2 regions of the Rothia sp. 27098_8_161 genome follow, and region 2 is predicted to be linked to the other one. Evidence: riboswitches for the same ligand, from Rfam matches in the RefSeq annotation. Region 2 holds a riboswitch; the other holds the start of a gene.
The links. A riboswitch is a leader RNA that binds a small molecule or an ion and turns the genes downstream of it on or off. The one in region 2 is predicted to bind thiamine pyrophosphate.

Region 1: another riboswitch for thiamine pyrophosphate. It lies ahead of O3648_RS03740 (ECF transporter S component); the one in region 2 lies ahead of O3648_RS00765 (bifunctional hydroxymethylpyrimidine kinase/phosphomethylpyrimidine kinase).

The regions. Positions count from the first base shown of each region.
Region 1 covers NZ_JAPWAL010000006.1:22,534-28,921, reverse strand. The annotation lists gene O3648_RS03755 (aminotransferase class IV) at 1-530, opposite strand, end outside; gene O3648_RS03750 (energy-coupling factor transporter transmembrane component T) at 820-1,617, opposite strand; gene O3648_RS03745 (ABC transporter ATP-binding protein) at 1,614-3,236, opposite strand; gene O3648_RS03740 (ECF transporter S component) at 3,311-3,943, opposite strand; TPP riboswitch at 4,002-4,102, opposite strand; gene O3648_RS03735 (DUF4235 domain-containing protein) at 4,369-4,599, shown strand; gene O3648_RS03730 (MFS transporter) at 4,762-6,186, shown strand.
Region 2 covers NZ_JAPWAL010000001.1:191,505-197,892, forward strand. The annotation lists gene O3648_RS00760 (slipin family protein) at 1-774, shown strand; gene O3648_RS00765 (bifunctional hydroxymethylpyrimidine kinase/phosphomethylpyrimidine kinase) at 1,262-2,962, opposite strand; TPP riboswitch at 2,954-3,111, opposite strand; gene O3648_RS00770 (ABC transporter ATP-binding protein) at 3,336-5,084, opposite strand; gene O3648_RS00775 (ABC transporter ATP-binding protein) at 5,086-6,388, opposite strand, start outside.

The sequences.
Region 1 (6,388 bases), on a different contig from region 2:
AGGACCGCCATGTTCACCGCGTAGGAGAGGGTCTTCGCACCCGCCAGCAGCCACGGGTAGGCGCTATTATCCATCGGCTCGTGGCCGCGCGGCAGCAGCATCGCCTTCACGCCCTCGGTGCGGCGCTTCACAATGGAGGCGGGCACCGGCGACGCCATAATCAGCGTGTACGGGCCCGGCTGCATAGAAGTCACCGCCTGGGTGGGGCCGCGCGAAATAATAATCTTCACGATGTGTTCTTCGCCCAGCACAGTCTCGGCACCGGCGGTCGCCTCACGCATGAGGCGTTCTACCGCCGAACGCAGAATCTCAGGTTCCGGGTCAGGCAAATCCAGCATGCGCGCCGACGACTCGAGGCGGGACAGGTGCATGCCGAGCTTACGCACGCGGCGGTTGACGGACAGCATAGTCTCGAAGACGCCGTCGCCGCGGGTGAAGCCCTGATCATCAACGCTGATGAGGGGCACGGACGGGTCAACGAAGATGCCCTGAGGGTTCTGCTCGTTCAGAAGAATTACGATACTAGACATAGTTTTATTGTACGTTCGCTACTGGTTCCTGAAAGGGCTCGGAGGGTGCCGCGTTTTCCGGAGGTGTCTGTACCTTCCTGAAGCGACATCAGGGTGCCCGAAGCGAAGTGAGGGCGGGTCCCCTGTAGGAGCGAAGGAAGGGGGCAGGCGCTTCCTTATCTATGTCCTAGCGCGGGAGGACGGTATCGTCCGTAGTGACATCAGGGTGCCCGAAGCGAAGCGAGGGCGGGTGCCCCTGTAGGAACGGGGACGAATACCGTCTCCCAAGCGGAACCAGAAACGGAACGAACTAGCCCCAGAGGAACTGGATCGTACCCGCCGCAATAGATGCACCGTACGCAACAGCGATAATGATGGCGGCTGCAATGCTCACGTGCACATCACGCGGCGAATAGGAGGGTACTCGCGCCCAGGTACGTTCGCCTGCGCCGAAGCCGCGCGCTTCCATGGTGATAGCCAGGCGGGAGCCCCGGCGGATGGCCTGCACGAGCAGGGCGAAGCTCTGCCCGCCGAAGGTTTGTGCACGTCCAATAAGGGACTGGCCTGCACCGAGTCCGCGGGCGCGTCGTGCCTGGCCGAGGGCATTCCATTCGGCGAAGAGGATGCCGACGAGGCGCAGGGCGGCGACGGTGGCGAGCACGAACCGGGAGGGCAGTTTGAAGGTTTGTGCGAGGGAATCGCCGAGGTCGGTCGGGTCGGTGGTGAGCACGAACGCGAGGGTGGGTAGGACCATGGCGAGGGAGCGGATCATCATGGCTGCACCGACGGCGGCGGAGTCGGTGGTGATGCTGTTGAAGCCGAGGTCGAGAATGGTGGTGCCGCTTTTGGCGCTGAGCATGGCGACGGACCAGCCTGTGGTGATGACGGCGATGAGGATGGGCCAGAAGCGGGCGAGAACGTTGACGGGGCGGAATCCGACGAGGATGAATCCGAGCAGTTCGAGGGCGAAGAGGATGCCGGAGGTGAGGGGGTCGCGCACGATGAGTGCGGCGATGATGAGGGTGAAGGAGACGATGAGTTTTACGCCGGCGTTGAGGTTGCTGAAGTAGCTGGTTCGGTCGATGGTGCCGAAGAAGTCGGTGTTCATGCGTTCTCCTTTCCGGGGGTGGTGAGGGCGGGTAGGGTGATGTGATTGCCGCCGAGTGCGGCGGTGTAGTCTTCGTCGTGGGTGATGGAGATGACGGCGGTGCCGTTGGTGAGTAGTTCGCGGATGAGGTCGACGAGTTCTGCCCAGGTTCGTGCGTCTTGGCCGAAGGTGGGTTCGTCGAGGATGAGGATTCGTGGTGCGGTGGCGAGTGCAGAGGCTACGGAGAGTCGTCGTTTTTCGCCGCCGGAGAGGGTGAAGGGGTTGGCGTCGAGTAGGTGGGTGAGGCGTAGGCGGGTTGCAAGCTCGTTGGTGCGGGCTGCGAGGTCGTCTTCGTTGAGGGGTTCGCGGGTGAGTGCGGCGAGTCGGCGGGGGCCGAGTTCGAGTTCTTCACGTACGGTTCCGCGGATGAATTGGTATTCGGGTTCTTGGAAGACGTAGCCGATGCGGCTGAGCATTTGGGCGGGGGTCCAGGTGGGGATGTCCCAGTGGGCACTGTTTTCTCGCTCGCCGTCACCGTGGTGGTTACATAGCGCATCGGTGGCGGTGAGGGTGCCGTCGGGTGCGGTGAGGAGCCCTGCAAGGGTGAGGGCTAGGGTTGATTTGCCGGCGCCGTTGGGTCCGAGCACGCTGAGGTGTTCGCCGGCGTGCAGGGTGAGGTTGATGCCGCTGCGGAGTACGGGCAGGTCGATGGGTGCGGGTGCGGGGGTGTCGCCGAGGTGTTTAATGGTGCGTCGGCGTGCGCGTCGTTGTTTGGGGGTGGGTTGTGCGCGGGTGATGCTGAGGTTTTCGGCGCGCAGTAGCGCCTCGCCGGTTACAGCCTCGCCGCTCTGGTTATCGCTGCCGGTCTGCGGTGCGCGCGGCACGTAGTTGGGTACCCATACGCCCGCGTCGATGAGGTCTTGACGTGCTTCGGTGAGCACGGTGTCGGGTGCGCCGTCGTGGGTGATGGTGCCGCCTGCGCCGAGCACGATAATGCGGTCCATGTGCGGTGCCCAGATGCTCACGCGGTGTTCTACGACGAGTAGGGTCGCGCCGGTCGCCTCCGCGGCAGAGAGGATGCTGTCGCGTACTTCCCGCACACCGGCGGGGTCGAGGTTGGCGGTGGGTTCGTCGAGGATCATGGCGCCGGGGTGCATCGAGAGGATGCCCGCCAGGCCGAGGCGCTGCTTCTGTCCGCCGGACAGTGCGCTACTGGGGTGGTCGAGGGGTAGGTTGTTGAGCCCTACGGCGGTGAGGGCTTCGGTGACGCGGCCCCAGATTTCTTCGCGGGGTACGCGCAGGTTCTCGGGGCCGAATGCGACGTCGTTGCCGACGGTTGCCATGACGATGGAGGATTCGGGGTCCTGCTGCATCATGCCCGCGGTGCCGCGTGCTTCACCGGGTTCTTTGCCGTTGATGGTGATGGTGCCGCCGGCGGATTCGCCGTCGTCATCGTGGAGCACACCGGCGATGGCGTGCAGGAGCGTCGATTTGCCGGCGCCGGAGGTGCCCAGTAGCAGGACTTTTTCACCGGGGTTGATGGTGAGGTTGAGTCCGCTGATGACGGGTTCTGGGCGTCCGGGGTGATGCCAGCTGAAGTTGTTGAGCTCGATGCGCGCCCCGCGCGGTGTTGCTTCCATGATGCTTCCTTAGCCTTTTATGTGGCTGCTGTAGTGTGCCGAGTGGTGACTTGTTGGTGGCTAGTTGCTGGTGGTTAGCGGCGGGTCTTGCCGGATGCCAGCGAGGAGAGCACACCGGTCTTGGCGAGGTTCTGCACGAGAATCCACGCCAGGAAGCCTGCGATGACTGCACCGGAGATGACGGAGCATGCTACGTAGATGATTGCCTTGACCGGTTCCATGTCGGGGTAGTAGATGAAGATTTCGTTACCGCCCATGAACAGGCCGCAGAGTGCACCGGCGAAGATGGCGATGGTTGCGTTCCAGCGGCGGTAGCGGAAGATTGCGAAGGCGATTTCAGCGCCGATGCCCTGGAAGAGGCCTGCGAGCAGGATTTCACCGCTCCATGCGCCGCCGGTGAAGAGCACGGAGATGAATGCTGCGACGATTTCGCAGAAGAGTGCTGCACCGGGTTTGCGGATAAGCAGGCCGCCGAGGGTGCCGCCAAGCAGCCACGCGCCGCCGATGATGGGTCGGAATTCGGGTGCTGCTACGAGTGCGGTTTTGGTTGCGGGGCTAACTGCGATGTCCCAGATCCAGAAGATGACGGCGCAGGCTACTGCGATAACTGCGGCAATAACGATCTCGTTAACTCGCCAGCGCAGGTTCGGCTTCTTCGCTTCTGCTTGTGCAGGTACCTGGGAGGCGGGGGTTACGTTCTGTGACATAGGTGGTCCTTCCGTCGTTGGAAGGGGAATGTCCTCGTCCTCTTAATGGACGAGGGCATTGAGAAGAAATTCGACTCCCTACGCCGGTACTAACCGGATCAGGTTCGAGGGTCTGCTTAGCACTCTCAGCGCCGTGGTGGCGCTCCCCTGTCGTGTGGGGTTCTTTGTCCGTACCGTTGTGGTGTGGGCGGGAACCCAGGTTTGATTGTAGGCGTGTCTGGCTGTTCATGCCAATTTGCCGCTTTTTGTTCCCTTCGTCTGCCCACATTACAGAATTGAACGGCATACAATTTTGGGACGGAGAGGCTCCCAGGCGGCACAAACGCCTTAAACCCTATACGCTAGGGAGTGGCGCTCTTTTCTCACCCAACCCCGAAGAGGTTCACGGGTAGGACGCCACATCGTATACAGCTAAGGAGATACACATGAACCCCGTCGCTAAGCTTGCTATTGCGGGTATCAACATGGGCGTAGCAGCCCTGATCGGCAAGGGCCTGAGCGCAGCCTGGACCAAGGCTACCGGCAACCAGCCTCCCGCCATTTCCCAGGAGTCTGAAGATACCCTGCGTCAGGTCATCCTCTGGACCGTTCTGACCTCCGTCGTAGGTGCTGTGGCGAGCTTCGGTATTGCTCGCCTGCAGCGTCGTTTCTTCTAATGAGATTTGTCGCCTTCCGCGCGATAGTTATGAGCTAGGCGGTACGTATCTTCACTCGGTACGTACCGCCTGGCGTTCCATTTTCAGCACGCCCGCTCTACTTCAGCCGGCTTCATGCCACCGGTACGCTGAAGCTTCGCCTCGGCATCTGAAAGCACAACTATGACTATTTCTTCTTCTCGCCCTAAGGCGAAGGCTCCGCGTAGGGTCATTGACCACGCAAACAGCCGCCGCTCGGTCACCTCCTGGGTCATGTGGGATGTTGGTTCCTCGAGCTTCGACTCGATTATGACGACCTTCATCTTCACCGTGTACCTGACCAGTAGCTACTTCGGCACTCCCGAGGAGACCTCCTCGGCGCTGTCTTTGGGCCTGACTATCGCCGGTTTCCTTATTGCTATCCTGGCGCCGGTCACCGGTCAGCGTAACGACAAGTCTGGCCGCGGCATCTTCTGGCTCGGCGTGAACACCATGCTGCTGGTCAGTTCCATGGCGGCTTGCTTCTTCGTGGCCCCCACTCCACAGTACCTATGGTTGGGTGTCACCCTGATTTCTGCTGCGAGCGTATTCAGCGAGTTCGCCTACGTAAACTATAATGCCGTGCTGCCGCGTATCTCCCATCCGGAAAATATCGGCAAGATTTCGGGCGCCGGATGGGCGGCCGGCTACATTGGCGGCATCCTGGCACTGGCTGTGGTGCTGTGGGGGTTTGTGCTTACCCCTCAGGTACTCGGCCTAACCACCGATAACGCCCTGAATATCCGTGCGGTTGCGCTGTTCGCTGCCGCCTGGTGTTTGGTCTTCTGCCTGCCGCTGCTGGTGCGTATGCGCACCCGCAAGCGCTTCCTACCGGAGGTGCTGCCCACCCGCGAGCTGCGTTTCCTGGAGCTGGGTCTGGAGCATTTCTCCCCGGCTCGTCAAGGCGGCCTGCTCGCCTCATATAAGGCACTGTGGCGCACGATTCGTCGCTTGAAGATGACGTCCCCGCAGACCCTGTGGTTCCTGGTAGCATCGGCAGTGTTCCGTGATGGCCTGTCCGGTATTTTTACGTTCGGCGGTATTCTCGCTGCGGGTACGTTCGGTTTCAGCACTTCCAATGTGATCCTGTTCGGTATTGCCGGTAGCGCTGTCGCCGCAGTTGGTGCTATTCTGGGCGGCTACCTGGATGACTACCTAGGCCCGAAGGCAATTATTGTTATCTCACTGGTCGGAATTATCTTGGCGGCTACCCCGCTGCTGTTCTTCCCTCAGCCTGGCGTGTTCTGGGTATGCGCCCTGCTGCTGTGCCTGTTCGTGGGCCCGGCACAGTCGGCCTCCCGCACCTTCCTGGCTCGCCTTGCCGAGCCTGGCACTGAGGGTGAGCTGTTCGGCCTGTACTCGACCACCGGTCGCGCTACCAGCTTCCTGGCACCGATGCTGTTCGGTTTGTGCGTGAGCATCATGGGAGCACAGATTTGGGGTGTGCTCGGTATTCTGATTGTTGTGGTGGCGGGTTTGCTCCTGTTACTGCCGGTGAAGGCGCCGGGCGCATTGCGTGTGCGTGCTGCTCGCCGTGAGCAGAAGCGCCGCGACAAGGCTACCCAATAAGGCCACCCGGTAAGGTTGCTCGGGTATGTGCCGCGGGTCTAAGCGTCCTGCAGGTCCCACAAACGCAACCTTGCAAACGCAATTCCGCGAACACAAAGGGAGGGGCGGGTAGAAGAATTATCTTCTACCCGCCCCTCCCTTTGTGCTTAAGCAATGCTTATCAAGCGGAGCTCAGAGAGCTATGCTAGAGAGCCGCAGTGGC
Region 2 (6,388 bases):
ATGGATCCCGTCACTTTGGCAACTATCCTCATCCCAGTTGCCGTTATTGTTCTTTTTATTCTGATTCGTATGTTCCGCGTCATCCCCGAATACGAGCGTGGCATCTCCTTCCGCTTCGGCCACCTGCGCTCAGAGCTGAAGCCCGGCCTGAACGTCGTCTTCCCCTTTGTTGATTCTCTGCAACGCGTTGACATGCGTGTTATCACCCTGACCATTCCCCCGCAGGAAGTCATCACCAAGGACAACGTCCCTGCCCGCGTGAACGCCGTGGTCCTCTTCCGCGTGACTAACGCTAAGAATGCTGTGCTTGAGGTTGAGAACTACCCGATTGCCACCAGCCAGATTGCGCAGACCACTCTGCGTTCCCTGCTTGGTCGCGTTGACCTAGACACCTTGCTCGCGCACCGCGAGGACCTGAACGAGGATCTGCGTTCCATCATTGGTTCGCGTACCGAGCCGTGGGGTATTCAGGTGGAGCTCGTCGAGATTAAGGACGTTGAGATTCCTGAGGCTATGCAGCGCGCCATGGCTCGTGAGGCTGAGGCTGAGCGTGAGCGCCGCGCAAAGATCATTTCGGCCCGCGGTGAGCTGGAGGCTTCGAGCGAGCTGAAGGAAGCATCCGACATTCTGAGCCAGTCCCCCGCCTCCCTGCAGCTGCGTTACCTGCAGACCCTGCTGGAGCTGGGTGCCGACCAGAACTCGACCGTGGTATTCCCGCTGCCCATGGACGTGATTGGCCCGCTCATGGGTGCGCTCAAGGGTGAGAGCAAGTAGGCGCTTCTCCCCCGAATTGCAAGCCGCAGCGGCAGATTCGCAGCGGTGAGAAACATAGAAATATCCCGTGCAGGTGAGAGTATCTGCACGGGATATTTCTATGCGGGATTTATACGCGAAACGCTTTCAAACGGAGCCCGAGAAGAAAACCCGGGAAGGAAGGCGTTTGGCCCGCCGCGGGGGTTGGATGAGGTGGTTGCGGCGGGCCAAACTTTCCTAGGTCGGCTACACACCGTAGAGGTGCGGGCGCGGCAGGTACATCAGCCAGTTGGGTGAGGGCCGGAATCCTACCGTAAACGGTTTTCACCGACGCCTTAAGCATAACCGGCACAACCGCCGAACCGGCGGCAGTCTGAGTGAAGCATCAATCACCCATCTCGCACCATGCTGAGGCAGTATTCAGCCAAAAAACCGGCACCTAAAAGCATCGGTACCTAAAGCACCTACGAGCTGGCTCCGGTGCTACCCTAGCGCAGCGCCCGGCAAACTAACGCAATGCTCGGTGCGCCTGATCAAAGAACTCACGCTCGTACACGCACGCCGACAGGTACGCCCGCGCCGCACGCACACGCTGAGCCGGTGAAGCCGCCTCAAACGCACGCTCTACCTCCGCGAGGCTACGGGCCACATCCGCGGCAAAATCCTCACCACCGTACATGCTCAACCACTCCGCGTACGGGTGGTCCGCGTGATTCTGTGAGGAGAGCACAGCGCCCACCTCTTCGTACAGCCAGTAGCAGGGCAGAATCGCCGCGGCACCGACCACGTAATCATCACCGGCAGCAGAGGCACGCAGGAAATTCGTGTACCCCATCGTAATCGGCGAGGCGCCACCGAGACGCGCACGGTTCGCCAACCAGCCCTCGTGCAGCTGCGATTCGGCAGCAATCGCCTCGTGCGCACCGGCTGCCCAGTGCACCTGCGCCGCAGCGGTATCAGCACGCGCCGAGAGAGTCGCGAGCGCACGCGAATAATCACGCAGGTAGAGGGCGTCCTGGTCCAGGTAGAAGGCGAACAGGTCCTCGTCGAGGGTGCCTTCACCGAGGGCACGCACGAAGGGCAGGTCCAGAATCTGGTGCCAGGTTTCGCCACCGGCTGCCCAGAGGGCGGCGGTCCACGGACCGGCGGGCTTTACGACGGCTTTACCAGCGGGCACAGGGCTGACCGGCAGCAGACGCTCCGGGCTGGTGCCGTCAAGAGTATTGCCCTCAGAGTCGGTGGTGGCGAGCAGGTGATGCCACGGGTACGAGGAAGCGGCAGCCTCCAGACGGCGGGCACGAGCGGCGTGATCCACCGGGCCGTGGCCCTCACCGGAGCCAACCTGCAATCCGGCACCTGCGGCGATGGATTCGTGGAGCCAGCGGGTGCTCCACTGCAGGGCGCGGTGGGTGTCTTCGCTGGTCAGCTGCTGGTCTGCAGCGTGCTCTGCGGCTTCGGTATGCTGTAGCAGTTCCACGCCCAGGCGGGTTGCCAGCGAGGAGGACAGGGAGCATCCGGTGCCGTGCGTATTGCGGCTTTCCAGGCGCGGGGTACGCACATGCGCACAGGTGCCATCCGGGAAGACCGCGGTGTTACCGGCGTCCTCACCGTGCAGGTGGCCACCCTTCACAATCACGGTGGTTCCGGTATCCGCCGCAAGGTTCGCCGCCTGCTCATGAGCCTCATCAAACGTCTGGGCGGGCTCTTTCTGACAGAGCACGGCAAGCTCCGGAACGTTCGGGGTAATCACATCTACGAGCGGCACGAGGTCGCGCAGCGCTTGCTCCGCTTCCGCCTGCAACAGGCGGTCACCGCTAGAAGCAATCATGACCGGGTCGAGCACGACCACGGGCACGGGGTGCTCACTCAGCCAGGTGCGGACTGTGCGAATCGTATCTGCGTCCCCGAGCATGCCGATTTTCACGGCGTCAACGGTGACGTCATCAAAAACAGCGGCAAGCTGCGCGGTCAAAAATTCCAGGGGCGGGGTGAATACTTCGCGCACTCCGCAGGTGTTCTGGGCGACCAGTGAGGTGGTCACGCACATGCCGTAACCGCCGGAAGCGGTAATGGACTTGAGGTCCGCCTGAATGCCTGCACCGCCGGAGGGGTCGGTTCCCGCGATGGAGAGGACCCTCGGCACGTTGAGGGTTCCAACGGCGGTGTTCGTGGCGGGTGTGCTGGTGCGCACGGTAGGCTGCTCTGCCATTATCGATAATCCCTTCGCTAGTTCGAACTAGAGCAGGTTCAATGGGTGATTCTCTCAGCCTTGAGAAGCATGTACTTCACCGGGTGCACCTATCAGAAGACTTTGTGCTGGTGAAGGGGCATGGCGTCAAGGCACCCCATATCGCTCTGCCAGGTTATCACAATGATTCTCACTAGCTGAAAGTTTTGTGGGTGACAAGTGATTCTCTCCGAAATTTTCGTTTAAGCATTGCGGTACTGCACCACCACTCCAGCTCAGTTTTTCCAGCGCAGGTTTCAGCACACACCCCACCCAGAACTCGCCCATTAAAAGACAGTGCCCGGTACCGCTTTAGACAGTACCGGGCGCTATCAGACGGGCATACCTGCCGGGCTTAGGTCAGGGCGAAAATCTCTGCCGGGGAGCCCTCCGCAATGATCCTGCCCTCGTGCAACAGGACCGCACGGTCAGCCAGTGAGGCGATACGCGCATCGTGCGAAATGATTAGCACCGCACGGTTCGCCAGCACGGCACTCAGGGACTCAGTTGCGTCCGCGAGCTCCAGCTGGGTGGTGGACTCATCCAGAATCACGGCGTGCGGGTCAGCAAGCACGATACGTGCCAGTGCCAGCTGTTGAATCTGGTCGCGGGTCAGAGGCGAATCCGCGCCGCTGACGACGGTGTCCATGCCCTGCGGCAGGTCGCGCCACCAGCGGGCACCGATAGCGTCCAGTACCTCGCGCATCTGCTCGACGGTTGCATCCGGCACGACCACCGTAAAGTTATCGGCGAGAGTACCGAAGAAGACGTGTGCTTCCTGGGTGCAGACCAGCAGACGCGGGCGGCCGTCGGTGGCGGCATCGGTCGGGAAGTCGCCGTGACCCACCGGGCGACCCATCACGTTAATGGTGCCGTCCAAGGCGGTCAGCGAACCACCAATCAGACGAGCCAGGGTGGTCTTGCCCGAGCCGGATCGACCCACCAAGGCGAGCGCTTCGCCGCGGCGAATCTTCAGGTTGATGCCTTCCAGAACGAGAGCGTCCGGCGAGTAGCCGTACGAGACGTGGGAGCAGTCAACGGCATACTCCGGGTTCTTCACGGCTTCATCAGACACGGCGGCGAACGCTTCGGCGCGGTGCTGTGCACGCTCCTCACGCTGCTTCTTCGCCAAGGAGACCACGCCGAACACGCGGCCCATGTTCACGAGCATGATGCGCAGGTTGCTAACGTGGTGGTTCAGCATGTCGGCGAGGGTTCGCAGGCTGAAAACCATGACCGAGGCGGTCGCTACGGCACCCCAGCTTGCCCAGCCGAGAGCCACGCAGGCGGCGCCCCAGAGCATGCACAGAACCGTGGGGATCCAAGCGTTGATAGCGTCCACGGTGAAGTACAGCTGGCGGATGCGCACCATGCCCAGCTGCGCGGCGAACTGGCGCTTGTTCTCGCCGGCGAAGGCGTCCTCGCGGGCGGTGTGAACGCCCAGCTCACGGATCGTGGATGTGCCGCGAATATTCTCGGTCAGCACGCTGTTGAGGTCGCTCACGCGCTCCTGGGTGGCCTGGTTGCGTGCCGCCATGAGCGGTAGCATCTTCGACATAATGAGCGCCAGACCGGCAATCATGGGCAGCATGATCAGGCCCATTGCTGGGCTCACAAACGCCAGAGAGATCGTGGAAACCAGGAAGTACAGAATCACGTAGATTGCACCGAGAAGGTCTGTGCTGACAGCGTTTGCTGCCGAGGACAGGTCGTCGGTCACGCGGGTGAGCAGGTCGCCGCTACCGGCTTCTTCCACGGTGCGTGCGTCCAGATCGAGGGTGCCGTCGAGGGTGTCCTGGTTGGCGTCACGGGTGACGAGTGCACCTAGTCGGGCCGCACTGTACGAGGAGACCATGAGGGTTATCGCCTGCACGATGAACGCCGCCAGGATAATCAGAATCGGCTGCCACGGGTAGCTGGAGAACTTGCCCGCCACCACGTCGTCCACAGTGGCACCAATCTGCAGGGGCACCACCGCACCCATGAGGGTGCTGACCATGTAGATGACGAAGGTGTAGAGGGCCCGCCCCTTATGCACTGCGAGGTAGTTCCACATGCGGCGTGCCACATAAGCGGGGGTTTCGATGGGGAGCTGCTTTGCCATGCTAGTTCACCTCCTGATTCTGAGTGGTTTCCGGGTAGCCGTCGCGTTCCATGCGGCGGGTCGTCTCCGCGGTCGTGGAGACAACGTAGACCTGCTCCAAATCCTGTAGCAGGCCGGGATAACCGACGGGCAGGCGGTCGCTACCGATTTGGGTTTCCATCGCATCGTAGATGTAGCGCTGGCTGGGTTCGTCCACGGAGTTCAGCGGCTCAGTCAGGATGAGCACCTGCGCATCCTGTGCGAGCGCACGGGCGAGTGCCAGACGCTGACGCTGACCACCGGAGAGGTTCGCGCCTTCACTGGTGATGCGGGCGGCGAAGTAGTCTTCGGGGTTGCGTCCGCCCAGTCGGTAGGCGATTTCGCGGGAGTCGGTAATCTTCAGCAGCTCCTGGTCCTTTGCCTGTGCCAGCTCCTCGTCGGGGTTCGGCACGGTGCCCAGGCGCAGGTGCTCCTGCAGGGTTCCGGCGAAAATCATGGGGTTCGGCTCGCTCAGCAGCACGCGGCGGCCGGTAGCGTCCTTGAGGTCCTCTCCCCCACGTCGCAGGGTGCGGGCAAGCGCCTCGGCGTAGTCTTGCGCGGTGAGGTTGTAGTCGCGCGGGTTGACGTACACGATGCGCGGGTTGCTAGCGCCGGTGGGAGCGACGGGTACGGACACCTCAAAGGTGCTCGCCTCGACTGCCTGTACGGCGCGTGCCAGCTGCGCCATTTCTTCATCGGTGCGCGGGCTCTTCAGCACGCCCTGGCGTACGCCCGCGTGACCTTCGAGGCGGGCGACCTTGGCGAGCGCAATCTTGGCGTATCGCCATGCGGTGAGGAAGTTCTGGGTAATCCAGATGGGGCCGCCCATCATCGCGATAATGGAGGCGACGGTCACCAGGGACGCAGCGGGCGTGTCGGAGACCCAGCGGCCGTTTTCGACGTGGCCGGTGAGGGCGAAGCCGATGCCGAGCAGGGTGACGGCACCGCCGAGCAGTGCGCGGATGAGGTACATCCAGCGGTGCGTCTTTTCGTAGCGCATGTAGCTGTCGAAGACTTCGGCGGTGCCGCGGTGGTAGCGTTCACGTATCTGTTCTTCGGCGCCGAGGCCGGCGATGGTGCGCAGACCGGTGGCGATGTCGGAGGCGCGTGAGGAGGCTTCGCCGTCCTTTTCGCGGTATTCGCCAATCTTGGATTCGAGGAAGGTCGAGTACCAGGCGATGACGACGACCACAATGAGCGTGCCGATAAGGGTGACGACCGCAGTGACGGGGTTGATGAGCCAGAGCTGCACGGCACCGAGGGTCGCGATGATCATGGCGTTAACG